Regions from separate parts of the Dysgonomonas sp. genome, predicted to be linked through region 2. Evidence: riboswitches for the same ligand, from Rfam matches in the RefSeq annotation. Region 2 holds a riboswitch; each other region holds the start of a gene.

Evidence for each region. A riboswitch is a leader RNA that binds a small molecule or an ion and turns the genes downstream of it on or off. The one in region 2 is predicted to bind cobalamin.
Region 1: it holds a riboswitch for cobalamin, as region 2 does, so the genes downstream of both, pflB (formate C-acetyltransferase) here and PKC55_RS10960 (TonB-dependent receptor) in region 2, are expected to answer to the same signal.
Region 3: it holds a riboswitch for cobalamin, as region 2 does, so the genes downstream of both, PKC55_RS02880 (TonB-dependent receptor plug domain-containing protein) here and PKC55_RS10960 (TonB-dependent receptor) in region 2, are expected to answer to the same signal.

The regions. Positions count from the first base shown of each region.
Region 1 covers NZ_DAOKYH010000021.1:10,669-15,661, forward strand. Annotated here, with positions in the region: gene pflA (pyruvate formate-lyase-activating protein) at 1-408, opposite strand, end outside; gene pflB (formate C-acetyltransferase) at 492-2,723, opposite strand; cobalamin riboswitch at 2,897-3,099, opposite strand; cobalamin riboswitch at 3,266-3,450, shown strand; gene PKC55_RS16085 (threonine/serine exporter family protein) at 3,601-4,443, shown strand; gene PKC55_RS16090 (threonine/serine exporter family protein) at 4,446-4,952, shown strand; gene PKC55_RS16095 (phosphoenolpyruvate carboxykinase) at 4,983-4,993, shown strand, end outside.
Region 2 covers NZ_DAOKYH010000008.1:42,336-47,328, reverse strand. Annotated here, with positions in the region: gene PKC55_RS10965 (ABC transporter substrate-binding protein) at 1-271, opposite strand, end outside; gene PKC55_RS10960 (TonB-dependent receptor) at 280-2,475, opposite strand; cobalamin riboswitch at 2,525-2,720, opposite strand; gene PKC55_RS10955 (cobyrinic acid a,c-diamide synthase CobB) at 2,831-4,132, shown strand; gene PKC55_RS10950 (endonuclease/exonuclease/phosphatase family protein) at 4,332-4,993, shown strand, end outside.
Region 3 covers NZ_DAOKYH010000001.1:681,551-686,543, forward strand. Annotated here, with positions in the region: gene PKC55_RS02865 (AMP-binding protein) at 1-217, opposite strand, end outside; gene PKC55_RS02870 (helix-turn-helix domain-containing protein) at 260-814, opposite strand; gene PKC55_RS02875 (RluA family pseudouridine synthase) at 827-1,768, opposite strand; cobalamin riboswitch at 1,982-2,163, shown strand; gene PKC55_RS02880 (TonB-dependent receptor plug domain-containing protein) at 2,257-4,248, shown strand; gene PKC55_RS02885 (NHL repeat-containing protein) at 4,261-4,993, shown strand, end outside.

The DNA.
Region 1 (4,993 bases), on a different contig from region 2:
GTTTTTATATTTATCAGGGTTGATTTGTTTAATGTCTAGCAGTACAAGATCTGTGTACTCTAAAACCTCTTTTACCTTATCATTTAATATATATCCTGATGTGTCTATAGCTGTATGTAAACCTTCATTTTTACACATCTTGAATAGTTCAATAATAAACTGGGGTTGTAGCAGGGGTTCTCCTCCCGAAATGGTTATGCCCCCATTGCGTATGAAGTTTTTTACCTTCTTTACTTCTTCAAAAGCCTCTTCCGGAGCTAGTTCGTACTTCTTATCGTTCATATTCCATGTGTCTGGGTTATGGCAATAGAGGCAACGAAGAGGGCAGCCTTGCATAAAAAATACAAATCTTATACCCGGGCCGTCTTTAGTTCCAAAAGATTCGAAAGAATGAATTAAACCTTTCATTATTTATTTTCTTCCAGCTAAGTGAAGTTGCCCCAAAAGTGTTTTTTTTGTTTTGGAGCAACTTTTTATTTATTAACGGAGTATCAGAATGATGTAGTAATTGTTCTGTTTATAACATCCAATTGCTGCTCTTTTGTAAGTTTTACGAAATTAACAGCATAACCTGATACACGTATTGTCAACTGAGGATATTTTTCAGGATGTTCCATCGCGTCGATAAGTAGATTCCTGTCAAATACATTAACGTTGAGATGGTGACCTGTTTGTAAGAAGTAGCCATCAAGAAGTCCGCTGAGGTTTTGAGCTTCTTCTTTTCTGTTTTTACCCAATGTGTTTGGTGTGATAGCGAAAGTATATGAAATACCGTCATTTGCATGAGCAAACGGAAGCTTCGCTACAGATGAAAGTGATGCTACAGCTCCTCTGGTATCACGCCCATGCATAGGGTTGGCTCCCGGAGCAAAAGGTGTTCCTCCACGTCGTCCGTCAGGGGTGTTTCCTGTTTTCTTTCCGTAAACAACATTTGAAGTGATGGTCAATACCGACTGTGTAGGTATCGCATCTTTATACATCTTACGTTTACGGATTTTGCTCATGAACTTTTCTACTATTTCCACAGCAAACCTGTCGGTCTTGTCGTCGTTGTTTCCAAACGGAACGTAATCTTTCTCTATAATATAGTCGACTGCGTCACCTTCTTCATTTCTTACGATGCGTACTTTTCCGTACTTGATGGCAGCAAAAGAGTCAGCGATAATGGACAAACCCGAAACGCCGAATGCTTGTGTCCGAACGATATCAACATCATGCAAAGCCATTTCTAAAGCTTCGTATGAATATTTATCGTGCATATAATGGATGATATTTAATGCCTTTACGTAAGTTTCGGCAACCCAATCCAAGGTGCGGTCAAATTTCTCCCAAACTTCTTCAAAGTCAAGATACTCTCCTGATACCTTTTCTACCCAATGTTTTGGTAATACTTGAGCTTTGGTTATTTCGTCTTTACCTCCGTTGATTGTATATAGTAGAGCCTTTGGTAGGTTTGCTCTAGCTCCGAAGAATTGCATCTGGTGTCCTATTCGCATGGGCGATACACAGCATGCGATACCGTAATCATCGCCTAGTTGAGGGCGCATCAGGTCGTCATTCTCGTACTGAAGTGATGAAGTATCGATAGAAACCTTGGCGCAATAATGCTTCCAGCTTTCAGGTAAACGGTCGCTCCATAATATTGTTAGATTAGGTTCGGGTGCAGGCCCTAGGTTGTATAGTGTATGAAGCATACGGTAGCTATTTTTCGTAACCATCGACTTTCCGTTATTTGTCATACCTCCGATCGATTCGGTTACCCATACCGGATCTCCCGAAAATAGTTCATTATATTCATTTGTGCGAAGATAACGGACTATGCGCAACTTCATTACAAAATGATCAATAAGCTCTTGTGCGTCTACCTCGCTTATTAAGCCTGCTTGTAAATCTCTTTCAATATATATATCGAGGAAAGTAGTTACACGTCCGAGGCTCATCGCTGCACCGTTTTGGTCTTTAATAGCACCCAGGTATCCAAAGTATGTCCATTGGATAGCTTCTTGGGCTGTATTCGCCGGTTGAGAAATGTCAAACCCGTACGAAGCAGCCATACGTTTCAAGGCTAGTAATGCTTCTATTTGCGAATTTAGCTCTTCACGAAGACGAATCAGATCGTCTGTCATCACAATTGGGTCACATTCTTGGAAACGTTTTTCTCGTTCCGAGATTAATCGATCTACACCGTAAAGAGCTACTCTGCGATAATCGCCGATAATACGTCCACGTCCGTAAGCATCGGGTAGGCCCGTTAACAATCCATTGCTTCTGGCTCTGCGTATGCTGTCGGTATAAGCAGCGAATACACCTTCGTTGTGTGTGCGTCTGTATTTTGAGAATATTTCTTCTGTCCCTTTGTCGAGTTTATAACCATATTCGGCCAAACTCTGTTTCACCATACGGAGACCTCCGTTAGGGAATATTGCTCTTTTTAGCGGTTTGTCTGTTTGAACCCCTACAATTTTTTCCAGCTCTTGGTCTATATATCCGGGTCCATAAGCATCAATTTGAGAAGGTATTCGAGTCTCGGCATCATATATGCCTTTCTCTTTTTCTTCAATAAACATTGTGCTTAACTTTTCCCATAGCTTGATTGTTGCTTCAGTAGGGTTTTGTAGAAAAGATTCGTCTCCTGTGTATTCTTTATAGTTTTGGAGTATAAAATCATTTACATTGATTTCCTCTTGCCACCGTGTGCCTTTAAAGTTTTTATATGCTTCCATTTGATTATAAAATAAATTTCTAAGTACTCAATTTTCAGAGCTTACGTGGAATAGAATAAGAAATAAATACAGACGTATTTAAATAAATGTAACAGAATAAAAATAAAATAGAGAAGGCTTTTTCTATTTGAAAAAATCCCATCCTAAATCTTCAGCTTTATTCCTCGAAAGCTTCAATCTATATGGTCTTGGCAGGTCTTCTGACTTACTTTATCTTTGAGCATCCTTCCCATTCAGTGTAAGAACAGTGGATAGAGTATTGTTCAAAGTCTTTGGAGGAGCTTACAGCAGCGGGTCTGTCCAGGATTTTCACCTGATTCCCTTTTCATCATTTTCTATGGATATAGTAAATGACACCAAAACCTGTGACAAAGTTATATGTTTTTAAGCATAAAAATAAACATTTAATGCAAAAATGCTTATTGATTGAGACTCTTCTCTTTTTGTTTTCTTTTATATCTTTTTGTATAGGAAAAAATAAAAAAGATGTGCTATTTATTATTTTTTCCTATACCTTTGCCTCCCGAAAGTTCTTTATCATTATTCTTCAACCGCTAAGGTGCCTCAGATATTGAGGAGAATAGGGAATCAGGTGAAAGTCCTGAGCTGTCGCGCAACTGTAATCACCGCGAAAGTTTCTATTTAAAAATCCACTGTTTCGTGCAGAGATGGGAAGGAAAATAGAAATGGTGAAAGCCAGGATACCTGCCTTAAATCGGATTGACAATGCTTCGCGATAAAAGTGTTATGTCTAATAATTTCATTCATCCCTCTTGTCGGAGGAGATGTTATTATCCAGGTGTGTTCTTATTGCAGCATTGAGAAGTTCAAAAGAGCTTTTTACATTTATGTTTAATCGTAAAAAGTTTAGAAAGAAATGCGCGCAAACGTTCTTGATTATTCGCATGTTGATGATCGATGTGCAGATGTAGAAAACACACGTTCAGACAAAGAGTTGTCGCTGAAGGAATTTGTAGACATCATATTGGAGGTCAGTACCCTGTTGCTTGAATCGGGAGCCCACTGTGAAAGAATTAATAGGAATGTACAACGTATAGCACAGAAAACAAACTATAAAGTAGAAATGCTGATATCATTTACTGCAGTATCGGTATCAGTAACCGATATGGATAATGAGGAAAACATAGTGACGGCCAATAAAAAGATAATACATCATGGGGTACACTTTGGAATACTCACCAATACCAGTTTGCTGACATGGGAACTTGCCGAAGATCGGATTTCTTTGCAGGAGTTGCACCAGCGTATAAAAAGATTGAAAGATACCTCTCGTTATTCTGTTTGGCTTGTTCGCCTGTTTATTGGAATAGCTTGCGGATCGTTATGCCTACTGGCCGGAGGGAATTTAATAGATGGGGCTTTTGCTTTTTTAGCCTCATTCGTGGGGCTTGCGGTGCGTCAGGAGATGATTAAGAGAAAGTTTAACCTGATGGTTATTGTAATCTGCTCAGCGTTTGTGACAACAACCATATCAGGATTGAATATCTTATCTGGATTTGGTTATTTGCCTCAAACATCTATTGCTACTTCTGTATTATTCCTTATTCCGGGAGTTCCTCTGATAAATAGTATAATCGATTTGCTTGAAGGGTATATCCCTACAGGTATTGCCCGTGGAGCATTCGGCGGATTTATTCTTTTATGTATCGCTGTGGGGATGTTTATTAGTATGACAATAATAGGAATAAATAACTTTTGATTATGCTAATAGATATATTGAAAGACGCTTTTCTTAGTTTTTTTATTGCTATAGGTTTTGCACTATTGTTCGAAACGCCTAAGAAGGGATTGTTCGTTGCCGGTTTGCTGGGAGGGCTTGGTCATGCTATTCGTTTTACGTTGTTGTATTTCGACTTTGGCTTGATCTCAGCTACGTTAAGTGGCACTGTTGTGATAGGGCTTTTGGGTATCTACTGTGCTCATAAGATACATACTCCTCCGGTTGTATTTACATTGCCGGCTTGTATAACCATGATACCGGGCTTGTATGCCTACAAGACGATGCTGGGATGTATACGGATATATGAAGAGGGAACGACCAGTGCAAAAACAGCATTTTTATTGCATGACACGGTTTACAATTTTATATTGACATCTTCTTTACTCTTTTGTCTGGCAATCGGTATATGTATTGCCGCATTATTGTTTCGGAAAAAGAGCGTAAAGAAAATAAAGAAGATAAAAGATTTAGGGGTAAAAATATTTTGATACTAATATATTAACTAATTAATAACAAAGATGCTGCAAGA
Region 2 (4,993 bases):
GCAATGGTACTTTTACTATAGTTCCTTCAGGCAGGTTCTTCGGAATTTCTTTATCACGATCAATTAATATATATCGATAGAGAGTGCGCACAGTATCCCAAGGGTCACGTACGGTTACCAATTTGTAATCTTCATATTGTTCTACATTGAATCCACGAGCATGTCTTAGCTGATATTTTTCAACATTTTCATTCTCCTTATTCCCGATCGAAGAACAGGAATAAAGAGTTGAGCAGAAAACAAAGAGATATAATAAGTTTGAAGATTTCATAAACAGTCTTACTTACTAAACTTAATTTTCAGGCTGGCATAAAATGTACGTCCGGGAGATAAAGTCGCATAATTGCGGTTGAAAGGTTTATCATCTACAAAGTCAAAGATATTTTCAATACCTAAACCCGGTTCAAATACAAGGCCATTTATACTCTTGAATGTATGACGTGTAGCAAAGTTCCACAATTGATAAGCACGTGCATCATCACCATCGTCATAATATCTACGGCTTTGCAGGCGTCCGTTTAAATTAAAATTTGACTTGAATAACCCGAAATCTTTAAACCAATTCAGGTTAACATTTCCTGTATGACGACTTATACGTTGAAGACGCTTTCCTGTATCGAGGTCTTTGGCATTCACATAACTATACCCTCCTCCTAAAGTAAGGTTATAACCAAGGTATGAATTAAAAGTAAAGTCTACGCCTTGAATACGAGATCTTCCGATATTATGATACGATGATTTCTTATTATATCCTTCAGCTATTTCTTCGGGTGTTAATTCGATTTCATATGTATCGATCTTATTTTTCAGATTGTTAATATAGCCTGTAACAGTCAATGAAAGGAAATCTTTTATATATTCAGCATTGACAGAGTAATAGTTTGAACTTTCAGGCTTCAGATCTTTATTCCCTACACTTAAAGTGGTTTTACCTTTGCTCGTAACTTCAGTTTTCATGAATAGCTGCTTCAATTCAGGAGTTTTGAAACCTGTAGCATATGATACTCTGAAATTGAAATCATGAAGAGTATACATTGCGCTGACTTTAGGTGTAACCCTGTTTTTGAAGGTTTCATTATATATATATCTGACTCCGGGAACAATATTCAGCTTTCCGAAAAGATTTATTTCATCCTGAGCATAAAAAGCCAATGTATAAACATTTCTGGAACCTCCGATGCTATCTGCCGGAGCATATAGGTTGTCTACCTTGTACTCCGAACCGACAGTTACTTTATTGAACTTTCCGGCGTTGAATGTACCTTTCAGATTTATATTATTGTACTTCTGCCTTCTCACAAATTCTTCATCTCCGGGCATAAATGTGACACCGTTTTTGTCTTTGGTTTCTTTCAGGTAAGCTTTAAAATATTCGAAACGGTCGGTATTCCAGTCTAATGTAATCAAACCATTATTTTTCAGTAAATACTTTGCACCGGCACCAAACGAATAGTCGACGTATTTCATATCGAACCCATAAGCACTTACGGGGCGTTTAAATTTTTTGTCGAAAAGGCTTCCCTCTACATACATGCTCAATTCTTTTGTCGCCTTATAACCAAAACGTTGGCTAAAAACATCGGAATAGAAGCGTAACATAGCTTGTTTATCCGTATCTATTTCTTTATCGTTTATTATTTCCTTTTTATTTAGTTGCCATCCGTCAGCCTGATTCCGCTGAAAAGAAGTAGACGAAGAGAAGCCCCCTACATTCAGATATAGGTTAGCATTTTGAGTAAATTGTCCATACTCTGAGAAGCGTGTCTCGGTTGAAAAATTCACTAAGTCTTTTGGTTTATTGGTTATAATATTAATAACTCCCGCTATTGCATCCGAACCATACAAAGAAGAAGCAGCTCCTTTCAGAACTTCTATCCGCTTGATATTTCCCATATCAATGCGGTTTAAGTCTACGTTACCTCCGACATCGCCACCAAGTTTTTTACCATCAACTAACACAAGTATATATCTATTGCTTAATCCATTCAGTTGCATGTACGATCCCATTGCATTAGGAGTAAATGACATGGAAGGATTCAGAGCAATCATAGCGTTTTCGAATGTAGGAATATTCGTGTTTTGGAGTTCTCTCTGAGAAATAACATCTATTGCAACGGGTGAGCTTTTAAGTTTGTTGATTGTGCCGGTACCTGTTACTACTACTTCATTCAGTTTAAGAGGAGAATGTTTCATCCGAATAAGGATGTTGTCATTAGATCTGTTTATTGTCTCACGAGCTCCATTATAATCCAGTGCACTAATTCTTAGAAGATTATTACCTTCCGGGATTTTTTCAAGACTAAACTCACCCTTCAAATCTGTGGATGTTCCAATGGTTGTGTACTCAATCCATACGCTGGCACCAGCGATCGGCTTTTCATTTTCATCAACGACTCTTCCGCGCAAGCTCAACTGAGCGAACGAAATACTTGCAATACAGCATAGCAATGCTGTTAGCATAATTCTTAGTTTCATTAAAAAAGAAGTATAATGTTAGTTAATTATATTCCTGACCCCGGGAATATCTATTAATTTATGCTAGGCAGGTTTCCTGACTTGTTCCATTTTGAGAGGCCTTCCCATCATTGTGACAGTGGCAGTGGTGATACTCAAAATTTTATGGAATTCACAGTAGCGGGCACTGTTTCGGATTCTGACCGAATTCCCTTTTATGCAACAGACGAATGTCTGAATACATCACCTAAGCGGCTTCAAAGGTAATTGAAAAAAAATAGGATTAAAAAGAATTCTTAAAAAATATATTTTCTTGGTAAAATTCATTTCATTGATGGCTTTTTATACTTTTGCTGAAAATAAAACCAGATTACTCATGAAAGTGATTTCCAGTTTTCTCATAGCTGCGCCAAGCTCAGGTTCAGGAAAAACAACAGTTACTTTAGGCTTATTAAGAGCATTAAAGAATAGAGGTCTTAAGGTACAACCATTTAAGTGCGGACCTGATTATATAGATACGAAATATCACGATATGGCTTCTGGCAATAAATCTGTCAATCTGGATTTATTCTTATCATCAGAGAATCACGTCAGATATCTGTACTCAAAATACGCATCAGGAAGTGATGCTTGCATTACTGAAGGAGTGATGGGGCTATTTGACGGATATAACAAAATGAAAGGAAGTAGTGCCGAAATTGCAGGATTATTGGATATCCCTGTTGTTATGGTTATAAATGCCAAATCTATGGCATATTCAGCAGCTCCATTATTGTATGGATTCAAAAAGTTTTATGAAAAGATAAATGTTATAGGAGTAATTTTTAACTATGTAGGATCCGAAAGCCATTATAAATTTCTCTCGGATGCTTGCCACGATGTTGGTATAGTTCCACTAGGTTATCTGCCTAAAAATGAAAATCTCAGTGTGCCTTCACGTCATTTAGGATTAAGTATCGATCAAGATTTTCTTTTAGATGACTTTGCTAATATTGCCGCATCAATTGTGGAAAAACATATTGATATTGATATATTGTTATCACATACGCAAGTTGAGTTAGGAAATTCAGAACCGCAGCAAATTAACGAACATGCTTCTCGGGATCTGAAAATAGCAGTTGCAGCCGACGAAGCCTTCAATTTTATGTATCATGAAAATATAGAATATTTAAGAAAAATAGGAGAGGTGACCTTCTTTAGTCCTTTAACAGACAAATATTTGCCAAAGTCAGATTTTGTTTATTTCCCGGGAGGATATCCTGAATTATATGCAAAACAGCTAAGCGAAAATAAACTGCTACATAAGGCTATTATGGATTATGCGGAAAATGGAGGTAATATTCTTGCAGAATGTGGTGGAATGATGTATCTGTCTTCATCTATCGCAGATAAGGATGGGATAGAATATCCAATGGTAGATATTTTCAAGCAAAAGGCTTCAATGGAAAACATGAAACTTAAATTAGGATACCGTCAATTTGAATATAATTGTATAGCTGTTAGAGGACACGAATTTCATTATTCACATATTGAAAATAACATGGAAAGTATAACACAGCAGTATAATGCAAAGGAGGTTCCAGTGGATACAAAGCTATTACGCTACAAAAATGTAATTGCAGGATATACTCATATATATTGGGCTGAGATGGAGGATTTGTTACATTTATTTAAGTGATAAAAGTGTAGTTTGTATCAAGTGCACCAACTCTGATGATTGGTTACAACTCATAATAACATAGTTTATCATATGTATCGATATATAAGTTTTTTTATCAGTTCTATTGCATAAACCGTTATAGAAAGTTATAATCTGAGAATATATCATCAAGAAATTATATTTACTTATTACCTTTAATTCTCAAATTAATTTAATAATGAAACAAATTTTTATTAGTGCAGTATTATTCATGACTGCCCTTACTCTAAATGCACAAAAATTTAATGTCGGAACGTATAATGTTAGAAATGACAATTCATCCGATGTGGGTAATATGTGGAAAGATCGCTTTCCATATATTGCAAAGTTAGTACAGTATCACGATTTTGATTTCTTTGGAACTCAGGAAGCTTTACCGAATCAATTAAAGGATATGAAAGTTGCTCTACCCGGTTATGATTATTACGGGGAGGGAAGAGACGGTAACGGACAAGGGGAGCATTCCGTAATATTTTACAAAACAGACAAATACAGATTACTGAGTAATGGAGACTTCTGGTTGTCTGCAACCCCTGATGTGCCTTCTAAAAGTTGGGATGCTCCTTGTTGCAATCGTATTTGTACATGGGTTGAATTACAGGATATCAAATCAGGTAAGAGCTTCTTCGTTTTCAGTGCTCATTATGATTATGAAAAAGATTATGCACGCAACGAAAGTAGTAAATTGATATTGACTAAAATCAAAGAAATAGTAGGGGATAATCCCGTGATATTTATGGGAGACCTAAATGGAGGAATGGATAGTTCTTGGGCTCAGCTTCTTAATAACTCGGGAGTCTTAAGAGATACCTATTATGATGTTGAACAACCGTATGCCAA
Region 3 (4,993 bases), on a different contig from region 2:
TACGGTCGCTCTGTTCTTTGATGTCTGCAAATGTGAAATCGATGTGTTCTCCCTGGTCATTACCCCAACAAATAGCTCTTTTAGTAGGGTTTATTCGTGCCCATTCATCAACTACATCATATCCAAAATTAAAATTATCAGGAATCTCAACGTGATAATGCTTTGCAAAATCTTCAGTTGAAGTAAAATGAATTTGTTTTACAAATTTTTCCAACATTATATAATGGTGATTAATCTTTTAGTAAATGAAAATACCAGCTTAAAGCACAACAGCAATAAACTTCACTCGTTTTCCGTCCAGAGCTTTCATTCCATGCGGCAGGCTTGAATCGAAGTAGATGCTATCACCTTCTTCCAATATCAAATCTTTCCCATTTATTTGTAAAAGCATCCGTCCTTCAAGGATAAGGTTAAACTCTTGCCCGGTATGTGTGCTATGATGTATCCTTACACTATCTTGCTTGGGTTCTACCGTAACTTCAAACACATCGGCCTTTCGATTGTTAAATCCACCGGCTAGCGTCTGATAACTGTAATCTGAAACACGCTTCACAGCTAAACCTTTTCCCTTGCGCGTCAAAAAATAGCTGCTCATGCGAGGTTCGTCAGCAAACATCAGTACAGAAACATCTATATTATGTTTCGATGCAATGTTTTTCAGTGTACTGATAGTCAAATCTTTTCTCCCTTCTTCATATTCGAGGTATACCACAGGATCTATACCACATGATGAAGCGAACTCTTCGGTCGTCATATCCAAAGCCTCACGGAGACCTTTCAGACGCTGACCTATCTGCTTAATATCTTCATTCATACCTAAAATGTATTAAATTGATTCCTCTTTTTCGGGCTTATCCTTTCTTTCTTTTTGTGTTTCGGATATTAGTATTTGCATTGCTTTAGGGATGCCGGCTTTAAATTCAAGCAATTCCCCTGTTCTTGGATGTTTCAAAATTAGTCCCCCGGCATGAAGGGCGATTCTTTTGATCGGATTATTTGAAGCACCATATTTCTTATCGCCAACAATCGGATGTCCGATCTGTTGCATGTGTACTCTTACTTGATTTTTGCGTCGTGTTTCAAGGTCAAAATCCAATAGTGAATAGCCGCCTTTCGATTTTTGTGTCTTGTAATGTGTAACAGATTTCAGTCCTCCGTTATCGATAAGGGAGGACATCATTACAAAATTCTTGTTTTCGGTAAGCCACGATGTTACAGTTCCATTTTTAGGATTCGGGCGTCCTTCTACAATTGCCATGTATGAATACTTAGGTACAAGGTTGTCCCAGTTTTTCTGAAAAATATCCTGTAGCTCCATGTCTTTCGCAAAGATCATTAGTCCCGAAACTTCTCTGTCGAGGCGATGCAGAACATAAACACGTGCTTTTTTATCTTTTTTCTTTACGTATTCATTCAGAGAGTTATATACAGTGCGTGACTTTTCCTTATCTGTAGCTACAGATAAAAATCCTGCTTCTTTTTCGATGACAAGTAAGTCGTCGTCTTCAAATACAATCTTTAATCCCTTCAATCTTTTTTCTTTTCGAGACTGATCGTATTTCATAACAGAGACCTTATCTTTTGCCTTCAGTTCGAAATCGAATTGAGTGATAAGCTTTCCGTTTACTTTGATTTGTTTATGTGCAAGAAGCGATTTAACTGCGTTGCGACTTTTACGCACTTCTTTTTGGACAAGGAAATCTAGCAATTGAGCCGGTTGATCAACTTTTATTTCCTGCAATACTTTATCTCTGGTTGTATTCCTCATTTCATTTATATATGAATATGAAACAAAGGTAAGCGTTTTTCTTTTAAGATAAACACAACATTAGATGTCGATTTACAAATATTAATTTAAATCATGGCTGCTTAAGGTTGGAGAACTTTAATGCATAGAGTCATAAAACACAGGATAATATCTTTCGCATGAAGCATGCTAGCGGAATTAACATTTATATTTTGTCTTTCAATATAATTTATCCTTACCTTTGCAGCACTTTGTTTCGTTTGTTAACGAATTGAAAGGGAATCAGGTGAAAATCCTGAACAGACCCGCTGCTGTAAGCTCTGTAAAGCTTGTGCAACATAGCCACTGTTATTCAAAATGGGAAGGCTGTACAAGTTGGAGTAAGTCAGAAGACCTGCAAAGTAATAGTTCGGACAGCTTTCGAGGAATAGAGCTTAAGAAACAGTGTCAAGATTATATAGTCTTTTCTTTGTTCTTATCGAAAGCATTTTATTGAATAATTTGTGAAGATGAGGACTTTTTTATTTTCCCTTATATTTTTATTTGTAGTAGGCTGTATGCATATGCAGGCTCAGATTAATGATAGTCTCAATGCAAAGAAACTGTCAGAGATAGAAATTTCTGCACAGATCAAACCATCTGTCTCACGATCTACAACTCCACTTCAAGTTATTGATAATACAGAGATTGAACGAATAGGAATACTGTCCGTATCAGATGCTGTCCGCCGTTTTTCGGGAGTTACAGTAAAAGATTATGGAGGTATTGGAGGCATGAAAACTGTTTCTATAAGGGGGATGGGGGCTCAACATACTGCAGTTAGTTATGATGGTGTTACGATGAGTAATGTTCAATCCGGACAGATCGATATCAGTCGTTTTTCATTGGATAATGTTTCTATGATAACTCTCTCTATTGGTCAGTCTGATGATATATTTCAGGCAGCACGATCATATGCATCAGCCGGCTTATTAGAGGTAATAACATCAAACCCTGCCTTTAAGAATAAATCATATAATGGAAATATACAAGTTAAAGCTGGTTCTTATGGGCTTTTCAATCCTACTGTCTATTATGCACACCGACTGAATAAGAAATTCTCTCTTTCGTTAAATACAGGATGGGAAAGAGCAGATGGAAGATATAAATTCACATTTAAAAATGCGGATCAAACCGAAGAGCGTAAGCGGAGGAATTCTGATGTTGATATCTGGCGTACAGAATTAAACCTCTATGGGAATATGGGCAAAGCCGGCGAGCTGAAATTTAAAGTAAATTATTATGATTCGGAAAGAGGTCTGCCGGGTTCTGTAATTTTCTACAGAGACGATAATGACGAAAGAGTATGGAACAAGGATTTGTTCTCCCAACTATATTACAAAAATAGAGTTAATGATAAAATAAGTATAAAAGGGCAATTAAAATTCAGTCGCAACCATTATAAATATTTGTCAATAACCAATAATACAGCAGAAAACAAACAAGAAGACCGCATCACTCAGTATGAATACTATGCATCTGTAGGTATGATGTACAAGCCTCTAAAATATCTATCCATAAGTTTATTTGAAGATATATTTCAGAATAAGTTGAATAGTAATTTTGAAGATGTGGACAAGCCGAAGAGAATTTCATCACTCACAGCTTTGGCTGCTCAATTTACTAATAAATATCTAACCGTAACCGGAAGCCTTTTAGCTACATATGTTGACGAAAGCGTTCTGACGGGAGACTCCCCTAAAGATAAGAAAAAGGTAACACCATCTATAAGTGTATCATACTTACCTTTCGAAGAAGCTAATTTAAGATTTCGTGGGTCTTATAAAAAGATATTTAGAGTGCCAACTTTTGATGATATGTATTACATACGTATGGGCAATATAAATCTGAAACCGGAATATGCAACACAATACAATGTGGGATTGACTTGGACAAAAAAAATATCTGAGACTATTGACTTTATGAGTATATCTTTAGATGGTTACAAAAATAAAGTAGATGATAAAATTGTGCCTTTTCCTACAATGAACATTTTTAAGATGCGTAATTATGGAAAGGTCGATATGACCGGAGTGGATCTGAATCTCCGTCTTCATACATTGTTAACATCCCAAATATCATTAAATATCACAGGCAATTATAGTTATCAGAGAGTTATAGATGTAACAGATAAAAATAGTAAAAACTATAAAGATCAAATCCCTTACACACCGCGTCATTATGGTTCGGCATCGGTAAGTTTAGAAAACCCTTTGTTAAATTTTGCATATACTGTTATTATATCAGGCAAACGTTACGCTCTTGATCAGAATATACCCAAAAATGAGATAGAATCATATACAGATCATAGTATTTCACTAAATAAGTCTTTTATATTAAATAATAATAGCTTACGCCTCCAACTCAATTTAATTAATCTGACAAACAAGAATTATCAAATTGTACAATATTATCCTATGCCGGGACGATCTTTTACAATATCAGCTAATTATAATTTTTAAATATTTATTCATATGAAAATAAATAAGATTTTTTACGCATTTCTCTTTGTAGCATTAGTTTTAGGATTCGCATCATGTAGTGATGACGAAGGCTATCCTGTTGTTGAACCACCTGTTGTTGAACCACCTATTGTTGAGCCACCTTTGGCAGGAACAGGATCATACATATTAAATAGTGGAAAAAGCGGAAGTAATAACGCAAATATTGCTTATTACGACTATGAAACAGGAAAGGTTACTTACAATGTCTTCGAATCAATAAATAGTAAAGGACTGGGAGATACTGGACAAGATATAATAACCTACGGAGATAGAACTTATATAGCAGTATCAGGATCTGCTGTTATTTATGTTTTGGACAAAACGGGTAAAATATTAAGTACTATAGAATCTACTAAAGATGGAAAAAAGCAACAGCCGAGAAATCTTACAGCTTATGATGGTAAAGTATATGTCACATATTTTGATGGGTATTTGGCCAAAATAAATCCGAATACTTTAAAAATTGAAGCTGAGGTCAAAGTTGGCCGTAACCCTGAATATGTACGAGCATCCAAAGGAAAATTATATGTCGCAAATTCAGGAGGGTTGGACTATAATACAGCTACTGGTTATGATAAAACAGTTTCGGTTGTAGATGTAGCGACTTTTACAGAGATTAAGATGCTAGATGTTGTTATAAATCCTGATAAAATGGTTGTAGATAGTCAAGGGGATATCTATGTAATATCAAATGGAAATTATA